One region of the Bradyrhizobium sp. WSM4872 genome, then DNA from elsewhere that is predicted to be linked to it. Evidence: predicted binding sites of a transcription regulator. Region 1 holds the regulator's gene; the other holds the start of a gene.
The links. Region 1 encodes LexA, which represses DNA repair genes until DNA is damaged. Its sites were predicted from a motif close to TGTTCNNNNTGTGTTCNG; they were not measured.

Region 1 (4,598 bases):
TTCGATGATCTTGCCGAAAATATCGAGGGAGCGCGGGCGCGCGGCTTGACGGCGGTGCATGTGACCTCGCCCCGGGACGTCGGGAACGCATTGAAGGCATTGGGCATCTGACGACTATCTGTCGTCGCGAAACCCGACGGGAACAATTTTGAAAAAATTGAGGAACCCGATCACTTTGTGCATTTTTGTACAGAGTTCCCGGAACGGAATACCGCCTTCCGGACTCTTAGAGTCCGCTGGGACTTCTACGGACGGATGCATCATCGTGTTGGGCAAGACCTACCTCACCAAGCAGGCCTCTCTTCTTCTTGAATTCGCCAGGACAACTTCAGATTCGGATCTTTCCGCCAAGCTTGTGAGCAAGGCCGCCGATCTGAAATCCCAGGCCGATCCGTTGCCCGACAAGGATAAGGGATCCAAGGCGCCCGACGTAACATCCGGGCAGGCAGGCAGCTGATCGATGCAGGCCGGTGATTTCGTGGCTTCGATGACCACTTTCCTGCCGATCTCTCACGTTCTTCGGATCATGCCGCGACGCGCTTGATCCCGGCTTCCGGAACGATGCGAAGCGGCGGGATGACTGCCCCCGTTTTTGCCTCTGCGCCCGCGCTCGGCTAGAAGACTTGCGGAACATTCGCCCGAACGTGCCGAGCAGGAGTTTTCGCCGTGGCCTTGATGCCGGTTTCCGACGCGCTCGCCGCGGTGCTGGCGGATGCAGAGCCACTGCCGGAAGAAATGATTTCGCTCGACGAGGCCTACCATCGCGTGCTCGCGCGTGACGTCGCGGCGCGGCGCACGCAGCCGCCGCAGGCGATGTCGGCGATGGACGGTTACGCGGTGCGGGCGGCCGACGCCGCGACGATCGATTCGGAGCTCACCGTCATCGGCGAAGTCGCGGCGGGCCGACCGTTCGCCGGGAGGGTCGGCGCCGGCGAGGCCGTACGGATCTTCACGGGCGGCGTCATTCCCGGTGGCGCGGATGCCGTCGTGATCCAGGAAGACACTGTTGTCGCCGGCAAACGTATCACGATCAAGGAAGCCGCGATCGCCGGACGGCACATCCGCCCAGCCGGTATCGATTTCCGCGAGGGCGACGTGCTCCTGCGCAAGGGAAGCCGTCTCACCGAGCGCGACCTCGCGCTCGCCGCCGGCATGAATCATCCGCACCTTGCCGTTTTCAGGCGTCCGAAAGTCGCGATTCTCGCCACGGGCGACGAGCTGGTGATGCCGGGCACCACGCCCGGCCACGGCCAGATCGTCTATTCCAACGGCTACGCCCTGCACGCGCTCGCCCGCAGCGAGGGCGCCGAGACCATCGACCTCGGTATTGCCGCCGACACGCTGGAGGCGACCACCGCCGGCATCCGCAGCGCCCGTGAGAGCGGCGCCGACGTCCTGATCACGACCGGCGGCGCATCGGTCGGCGACCACGATCTGGTCCAGCAGGCGCTGCGGGACGAAGGCATCGCGATAGCGTTCTGGAAGATCGCGATGCGGCCAGGCAAGCCGATGATGCACGGACGGCTCGGCGCAATGGGTGTGATCGGCCTGCCGGGCAATCCCGTGTCGTCCTATGTGTGCGCTTTCCTGTTCATGGTGCCGCTGATTCGCGTCCTGTCTGGCCGTTCGGTGATTCACCATCGCCGTGAACGCGCCGTGCTCGGCCGCGACGTCGGCGCCAACGACCAGCGCGAGGACTATCTGCGCGCGCATCTGGAGGAGCGTGACGATGGCACACGCGTCGTTCTTCCCGTCAATCATCAAGACTCTTCGCTGCTTGCGAATCTCGCTGCAGCACAGGTACTTCTCGTGCGCGCACCGTTCGCGCCGAAGGCCGAAGCCGGCACGGCTTGCGAAGTGTTGCGGCTCCCCGTCTGAGCGTCCGGCAATGCGCGTTCCGCGAACTTTGCTCTGTTCACGGTAAATTAAGCAGTTGCGGAACATGTATCGAACATATAGTGTCCGTTCATGATTTGTTTCGAGCATGTAGCGGCTTATGGCCGAATTCAGCGTCTCGGAATCGGACGACATCAACCGGGGGACTTTGGTCGAGATGTTAACGCGCAAACAATACGAGCTTCTGCGGTTCATCAGTGAACGTCTGAAGGAAAGCGGCGTGCCGCCCTCCTTCGACGAGATGAAGGATGCGCTCGACCTGCGCTCGAAGTCGGGCATCCATCGCCTGATCACGGCGCTCGAGGAGCGTGGCTTCATCCGACGCCTGCCCAACCGCGCCCGTGCGATTGAAGTCATCAAGCTGCCGGAGCTCCAGGCAGCCGCCGGCAGCCGCCGCGGCTTCACGCCGAGCGTCATCGAGGGCAATCTCGGCAAGGTGCGTGCGGGCTCCAGCCTGCCCGCTGACGAGGGCGAACGTCCCGTGGCGGTGCCGGTGATGGGCCGCATCGCGGCCGGCACGCCGATCGAGGCATTGCAGACCCGCAGCCATACCATCAGCGTACCGCCTGACATGCTCGGCTCGGGCGAGCATTACGCGCTCGAAGTACGCGGTGATTCCATGGTCGAGGCCGGCATCCTCGACGGCGACATGGCGCTGATCCAGCGCAACGAGAGCGCTGATACCGGCGACATCGTGGTGGCGCTGATCGACGACGAGGAAGCGACGCTGAAGCGCTTCCGCCGTCGCGGCGCCTCGATCGCGCTCGAGCCCGCCAACGCAGCCTATGAGGTCCGCATCCTGCCGCCCAACCGGGTGAAGATTCAGGGCAAGCTGATCGGGCTTTACCGGAAGTACTGATACCGGAAGTGCTTCATACCTGAAGTGCTTGGCGCCTCGCGCGCTTCCGACCGGCATCGCCGGTCAGAGATTGGAGCGGATCATCGTCCGCTCCGGCTGGATAGTCGTTCTGGTTCTGCACAGACTATCCGGCCCCTCCTCCGGCGCTGGCTCCTCGCGACGCCCAGGAAACAGCACCGAAACAGCACCGCTTCAAATGGCACCGCGTCGCGGCTCGCGTGTTCGAGGAAACACCATCCAGCGATCAAGTTCGCCCGCCGCAGCCAAGCCGGCAATATTCGCGCATGCGCCTCCCGAATGCATCGCAACGGGCTTTGTTCCTATTGAATTCGGGAAAGATAATGTGATCGCGGCTTGCGGAAGCCAGCCGCAGATTTGCCCACAACCAAGCAGAGCTTTCGTGCTTCCACTCTGATAGAGGCCTGCGCCTCGATAAGAGACGCGGGTTGCTATCCCAGCATGAGGAGCACCCGATGTGTGACTACAGCCTACATGCCGTCGCGTCGCGCCCCGCCGAAGTCGGCGAGACGATCGTCACGACAAGCTTCCGCGGCACCTCGACGCGCGGCTTCGCCTCCGCAGCCGATCCATCCGTTGCCGTCTGCCTGCTGCCGGGAACGGAGCTCGCCTTCGCCGACGACGTCCGCTACGACAATCGCTGGATCTGGACGCGCACCATCAATTCCCGCGTGGGCAAGTTCGGCAAAATCGATCCGCACGTTCCCGACCGCCATCACGACGCGATCGAATTCCCCGACGGCAAATATGTCCTGGTGACGCAGCTCGTCGAAGGCCAGCGAGCGACCGTGCTGCAACTGCCGGTGACTCAGTCGGTCACCGAGCGCGAGCACAAGGCGCAGATCATCGCCGACAGCAGGCAGCCGACCGTCACGCACCTGCCGATCGGCTGAAACAGCCGCCCTCCGGCTACGAGGTCGGAGGTCAGGATTGAATCGCCATCGCCGGCCGTGGCCGGCGAGATGGTGTAGTTTGCGCCCAGCGAATCCGAGCGGACGCACCGATCCACTGCGTTGCTCCGCACCATCAGATCAATCGTCGGCCTGCAAGTCCGTCTCCGCCGGCGTTGCGTCCTTGATGCGGGACGCGGTCGTCTTTGGCGCGAGGCTGCCGTCGAAATCACCCTCGCCGGCGCCGGCCGGCAACCAGGGGCGGCTCGTGCCTCTCGCCCTCACCGCCTGAACCGCAAAACCGTCGCCACGCTGCGCCAGCGCCAGCGCGCTCTGGCTGGCGAGCCGCCGCCGATCGACCACCATCGCGGCGCAATCGGGCGGCGCGGGACGTGTCGTCACCACCAGCACGGCCCGACTGCAATCGTCCGCGAGAGCGTCGACGCGGAGTGCCAGCGCGACCAGCCTCCCGTCGGCCAGTGGCGTCACGCAGCCGGATTCGTCACAGGACACGCCATCGGCCAGCGAGGCTCTGCCCGCATCGCGGGGATCGGCGTCGGCAGCGAGCCATTCCCTCAGCAGAAAGCTGTCCTTGTTCGTCCTGATCAGGTGCAGATATCCGTCCTTGCCCCGCACGGCGACGCTCGCGCCATCCCCGGCAATCAGGATGTCGGGCTGCCGCGCCGACAGTCCCCAGAGGATCGCTGCCAGCAGCACCAGGGCGCCGGACCAGCGTAGTGGCGTCCGCAACAAGCCCAGCACGATGATTCCCAGGCTCGCCACGATCAGCGGCGCGATTCCGAACGCCGGGATGCGGCCGACCGCGCCCGGCAAGGCCGCGACCCAGCGCGAGACCGCGACCATCCAGTCGATGCCGATCCCCATCAGCCACCAGAACACGCTGTCCAGCCCGAACGGAGCAGCAAGCAGCCCCA
Region 2 (4,598 bases), on a different contig from region 1:
CGGGCACGCTTTGAGAGTTGTCCTCCATTCTGTTGCAGGAATCCGAAGAGGTTATTGAGCGTCCGCTCCGGCATTTCGATCATGTTCTCGATGCCCGCGCGGAAGGTATCGAAGCTCCGTAAAAATTGCGTTTCCTTTGGAAGATCTTGTTCGATGGTCCTCTGCACGCATTCGTACAGAAACTCGGCGTGGGGCGTCGCGTCGAAGAAACGATAAAAATCACCGGTATCGTTCAAGACCTTGACGTTGCCCTGTGGGGTCGATTCCCATTCAACACATGGAAGCAATCTAGTCGAATAGCTTTCCAACACGGTCTTGTATTCGCTGATCTTGTCGAGAATCGCGGCAGAAACCGGAAAGTGGATCCCGGCGGGATTGAATCCGCGCCGTGCCAGAACATGGTGCATCAGGTATCGGTGAATGCGTCCGTTGCCGTCCTCGAACGGGTGGATATAAACGAACCCGAAGGCGAGCACGGCGGCAGCGACGACAGGATCAAGCTCGTTTTCCGCCGCATGATCGAACGCGATCAGTCCGCGCACGAGGGAGGGGATATCTTCGTGACGCGCGCTGATATGATCCGGGACAGGTCGCTGCGTCTCACGGTCATGCTCGCCGACGAAACCACCTTCGTTACGGAAGCCAAGTTTCACGAAGCGCTCATCGCCGATCACGATGCGCTGCAGGCGTAGAAACTCCGCCTCGTCGAGCGGGGCCCGTCCCGCTTCACCGAGGACCCGGCCCCACCGCTGGATACGGTCCTGTGGCGGTCTCTCTCCTTCAATGACGTAGCTTGACCTTGAATCCTTGAGAAGAAGGAAGGCGGCGGTTCGCGCCAGCAGATCCTTTGGAACCTGGCTCACCACGAAACGGGCGCGCTCCTTGAGATCCTGCGCAATAAATTCGCTCAGCGCTGCAGTCTTGAAAACAAGCGGACAAAATTCCGGCGTTCCTGGCAAATTGTTCCGGACGCGGTGTCGTGCCGAATTCTGCCCGGAGGTCGCATGTTGAAGTTCGGTATCGACGGCGTCGACGTAAGAGACTTTATCTGCCGCAGGCAGGTTGAGTTGGCGGCCCAATAGCCATTCATGCAGAAACCAGATACGACGCGTATACAGACCGGTCGGCTTCTGTCTCACAAGATCCGCAATCTCATCCTCGTTCACAGTGAGGAAAAGCCGTTTCAGGATTGCAAGGTCTAGTCCTTCATTCTTGAGAGCGAAGGTGAGATGCCCCTCAAGCGTCGCGTCCGGCGCATGGCGCGGCGTGTAGATGCGCCACCCCTCCTGCTCAATGATCCGGTGCTTTGTTCCGATTGCGGAAAGCACGCGCGGGACCGGGACGGATAGGCTGTAGGCGTCAACCAGCGCAGCATAGCCAACAGGAGTTGCTATCTCCGGCAGCCGCCGGTCATGAATAACAGACACTGGTCCTGAAAACTTTGTCTGCATTGTCCCAGATCCGTGAAAAACGCTCTCGAATCGTGAATTTCACTCTCAACTTGGCCTTTGAGCCGCAAAACCCTTTTACACCGTGAAAAACACTCACACAACCCGGGAAATGTGAAATGTCTTCGCGAAAACCGTTGGGGTTCTCCCTCGCCCCACCCAAGGGAACACTTTTGAGAGGACCAGCAATCCATTTAGCGGCGTGGCGGCTCGTTCACCGTTCAACAGACCGGCGCCCGGCCACACGTTGGGGATGGAATTCTTAACAAGATGCAAGATTCTTAACGGAACACGACGCAAATTTTGGAATAAAACAGCGCCGCGATTGCAATCAGTTCTCTTTTTGTTCTATGGTGATGAATGTCCTTCCTTACTGAGCAGGAACTCGAAAGCCTGCGCATCGATCAGAGCGTTTTTCATATTGTCGGCCCGGGAGAGGAACATTTTCAACTACTGACTGCGTTCGATGCCGGTCGACACGCAGCTTTTTTCCTGGGCCGCGTCCGATCGGTCAACAGCGGAAACCGATACGAATTTCTCGCGGACGCGCCGGTGCGGGCGCAGCTGGCGCGGATCAGCCGGGATAGGGCAACTTTCCAGGAGCAAAGCGAGAAACTCGCGACAGCGTTCAATGAGGCTCACGGAGGCAGCACGGCTGTCGGTGCCTTCTTGATCTTCTCGCTGTCTTGTTCAGGTGGCCGGTTATATGCACTTCTGAAATTCGAGGACGAAAAGGTTCTCAGCTACGACTACGACGTCAGCCGCGGCCGTTCGGGCAAGCCGAAGCCGACCTTCGGCGAGATTGAGCGGACTTTTGTCCAGAACCGCAATGCCCTGCAGAAGGCCGCGCTGATCAAGCTCGGCAAAGAGCGCGACGAAATCTGCGTTGTCGATCGTCAAAATCCGCAGCGGCCTGCGGCCTATTTCGAACAGTTCTTGCTCGTGCGACGCCAGCGAACGGAAGAGGAGCTGACAAGGACAATCGTCGAGGTCACGCGCAACATTGCGCACAAGCACAAAGACATACTTCCGCAGGACACGATGAAAAATCTGGCGCAACGCCTCTACGACGCCAGCCAATCAGGCGGTTCCGTCGACGGCGAAAGTGCTGAAAATTGGCTGAAGAGCATTTTCGGGCCGCTGCCTGATGATAGCCCCGTGCTGACCGACTTCAAGGCAAAGCTGAAGCGCGAAGGAATGGCGGGCGAATCGTTCGTGCTCCAAAAGAACGCAATTCAGGCTCCCAAGAACCGTCGCGTTGAGACGGCAAGCGGGGTCAAATTGACCTTCCCTGTCGGTTTGATGTCTTCAGTCATTTCGGTGAACCGCGACAGGGGCGAGATTATCATCAGGGACAAGATCACACTCGATGACTTCGAGATCAACACATCTGGTCGAACGCGTACGTGAGCTTGTCGCGAACGGCGCCGTGGCGGACGAACGTATTGACGCCCTCGTGTTGCGAGGCCGGCTACCGTCCGTCGATGCGCAGGTCGCCTGGCTCGGCTTCGTCGACGATGTCCCACCGCCGTTCTCGTCCTTGCAAGTCTATAATCCGGGTCTCGGTGGTGATCTCGTTGGGAGTGATATCTTTGATTCGACCCGCGAGATCGTGATCACGCTCGGAAAGCCAACTGCCGACGGCTGCGCCTTCTTTATCTTCCAGTCCGACATCCCACAATACTTGGCGCAGCGAACTGTCCTTCCGCGCCTCGCGATCGCCGACTTCAATTCCACTCAGGCATTTCGCGCACGAGGATTGGAGTTCGCTTCATGGGATTTCGCGCAAACGCCACCGCGAGCCGAGCCTTTGCTTGGGTCTATCGACCCCACTCGCTATGTTCGTGACTTTGTCCCCGACCGTGAAATCGTTACCGATCTCAATCCCTGGCTATTATTGGCCGCGCCAGCGGTTTCATCGCCGGCGTATCAAGCTTGGGAAACGGTTTCTGCCCGCAGACTGTTGGGCGGTCTCGTCTCCCGCGCCTGGCTCGAGGATGGCCAGGTCTGGCTGCAAGCGGCGGCGACGCCTCCGATCTATCGCATTAGAGCCGATGATCCTGCCCTGCCCGGCGCTCGTTCTCGATTGACTGAATCCGCCAACTGGGTTTTTCTTTCGGGGACAGATGTCGAGGCACGCCACCTGCTCTTTTCCGGTGAGTTGGCTCGGGCGAGCCGTCCTCAGCAAGATCTCGCCACGACATTGGAGCAGGCGCTTGAGGCGGCCAAAGCTGCCTATGAAGCTCACGTCCAATCATCGAGCCGCGAGACTCTGAAGGCGCTCGCCGATCTCCGCAAGACCGTGATTGATGAAACTCAGAAGGTAGCGCAACGGGCGCAGGATCTTGCGGCTACGCTCTGGCGCGACCTGGCCGTCTCGGCTGCGCCTTTTATACTGAAGATCCTGGGAGATGCGGCCAAGACACCGGGTCCTCTCATCTCTTCCTTATTCTACTTTGCGGCCGCCGTATTCATCGGTCTGTCGTTCGCGTTGCAGTGGCGGATCAATGGCGCGTTCTTCCAAAGCCAAGCCTCGTCCCGACGGAGCTGGATGCAAAGTCTTTTTAGTTACATCTCCGTTCGCGAGCGGGAAGAAATCGCTGAAACGCCGATCGAACAAGCGATGAAGAACTATCGGGAGACCCGCGGCGTACTGCTTGTGGTCTATGGACTGTTGATCGGAGCTCTCGTTGCCGCCGGTGTCCACACACTACACGATGTAACGCCGTCACCTTCGAGCCCCGTTACAGGCGTCGCGCCCAGCCCAGTACCAGTTCCGCCGCCTCCGGCAAAGCCGCCGTAAATTTGAGTGGTTAAGATTTCTACTAGCCGCGTATCCGCGATCGAGATCCAACAGGGCTTGATAATAGTCGAATGCAACTGCGATAGCGTAATCGCCCCGTCACATTTCGGCACCAAATTCCATCGAAACTCTCGAGCGCGTAGCTGAATCTCATGCCCGCAGTCGATCAGACCGCCATTCCAGCCCAACCGAAGCGGTTTCAGCACCATATGCGGTGGTTGTCGGGACGCTTGGCCGGCGTCGGAGCAATCAAGATCGTGGCGATCGGCTCGTCGACCACGGCGGGTGAAGGCGACATCGTGCCCTATCCGCAGCGTCTCGAGCGGGCGCTGCGCGCAAGCTTTCCG

Region 2: the regulator LexA is predicted to act here: its motif matches at 1,782-1,799, upstream of AC0L3C_RS27065 (nucleoid-associated protein).

Annotation. Positions count from the first base shown of each region.
Region 1 is NZ_JBVVPT010000003.1:44,602-49,199, forward strand. It holds gene AC0L3C_RS05850 (HAD family hydrolase) at 1-111, shown strand, start outside; gene AC0L3C_RS05855 (hypothetical protein) at 266-457, shown strand; gene AC0L3C_RS05860 (molybdopterin molybdotransferase MoeA) at 667-1,878, shown strand; gene lexA (transcriptional repressor LexA) at 2,054-2,755, shown strand; gene AC0L3C_RS05870 (hypothetical protein) at 3,229-3,666, shown strand; partial or broken gene AC0L3C_RS05875 (ComEC/Rec2 family competence protein) at 3,805-4,598, opposite strand, start outside.
Region 2 is NZ_JBVVPT010000025.1:49,988-54,585, reverse strand. It holds gene AC0L3C_RS27070 (Fic family protein) at 1-1,451, opposite strand, end outside; gene AC0L3C_RS27065 (nucleoid-associated protein) at 1,809-2,858, shown strand; gene AC0L3C_RS27060 (hypothetical protein) at 2,818-4,251, shown strand; gene AC0L3C_RS27055 (SGNH/GDSL hydrolase family protein) at 4,404-4,598, shown strand, end outside.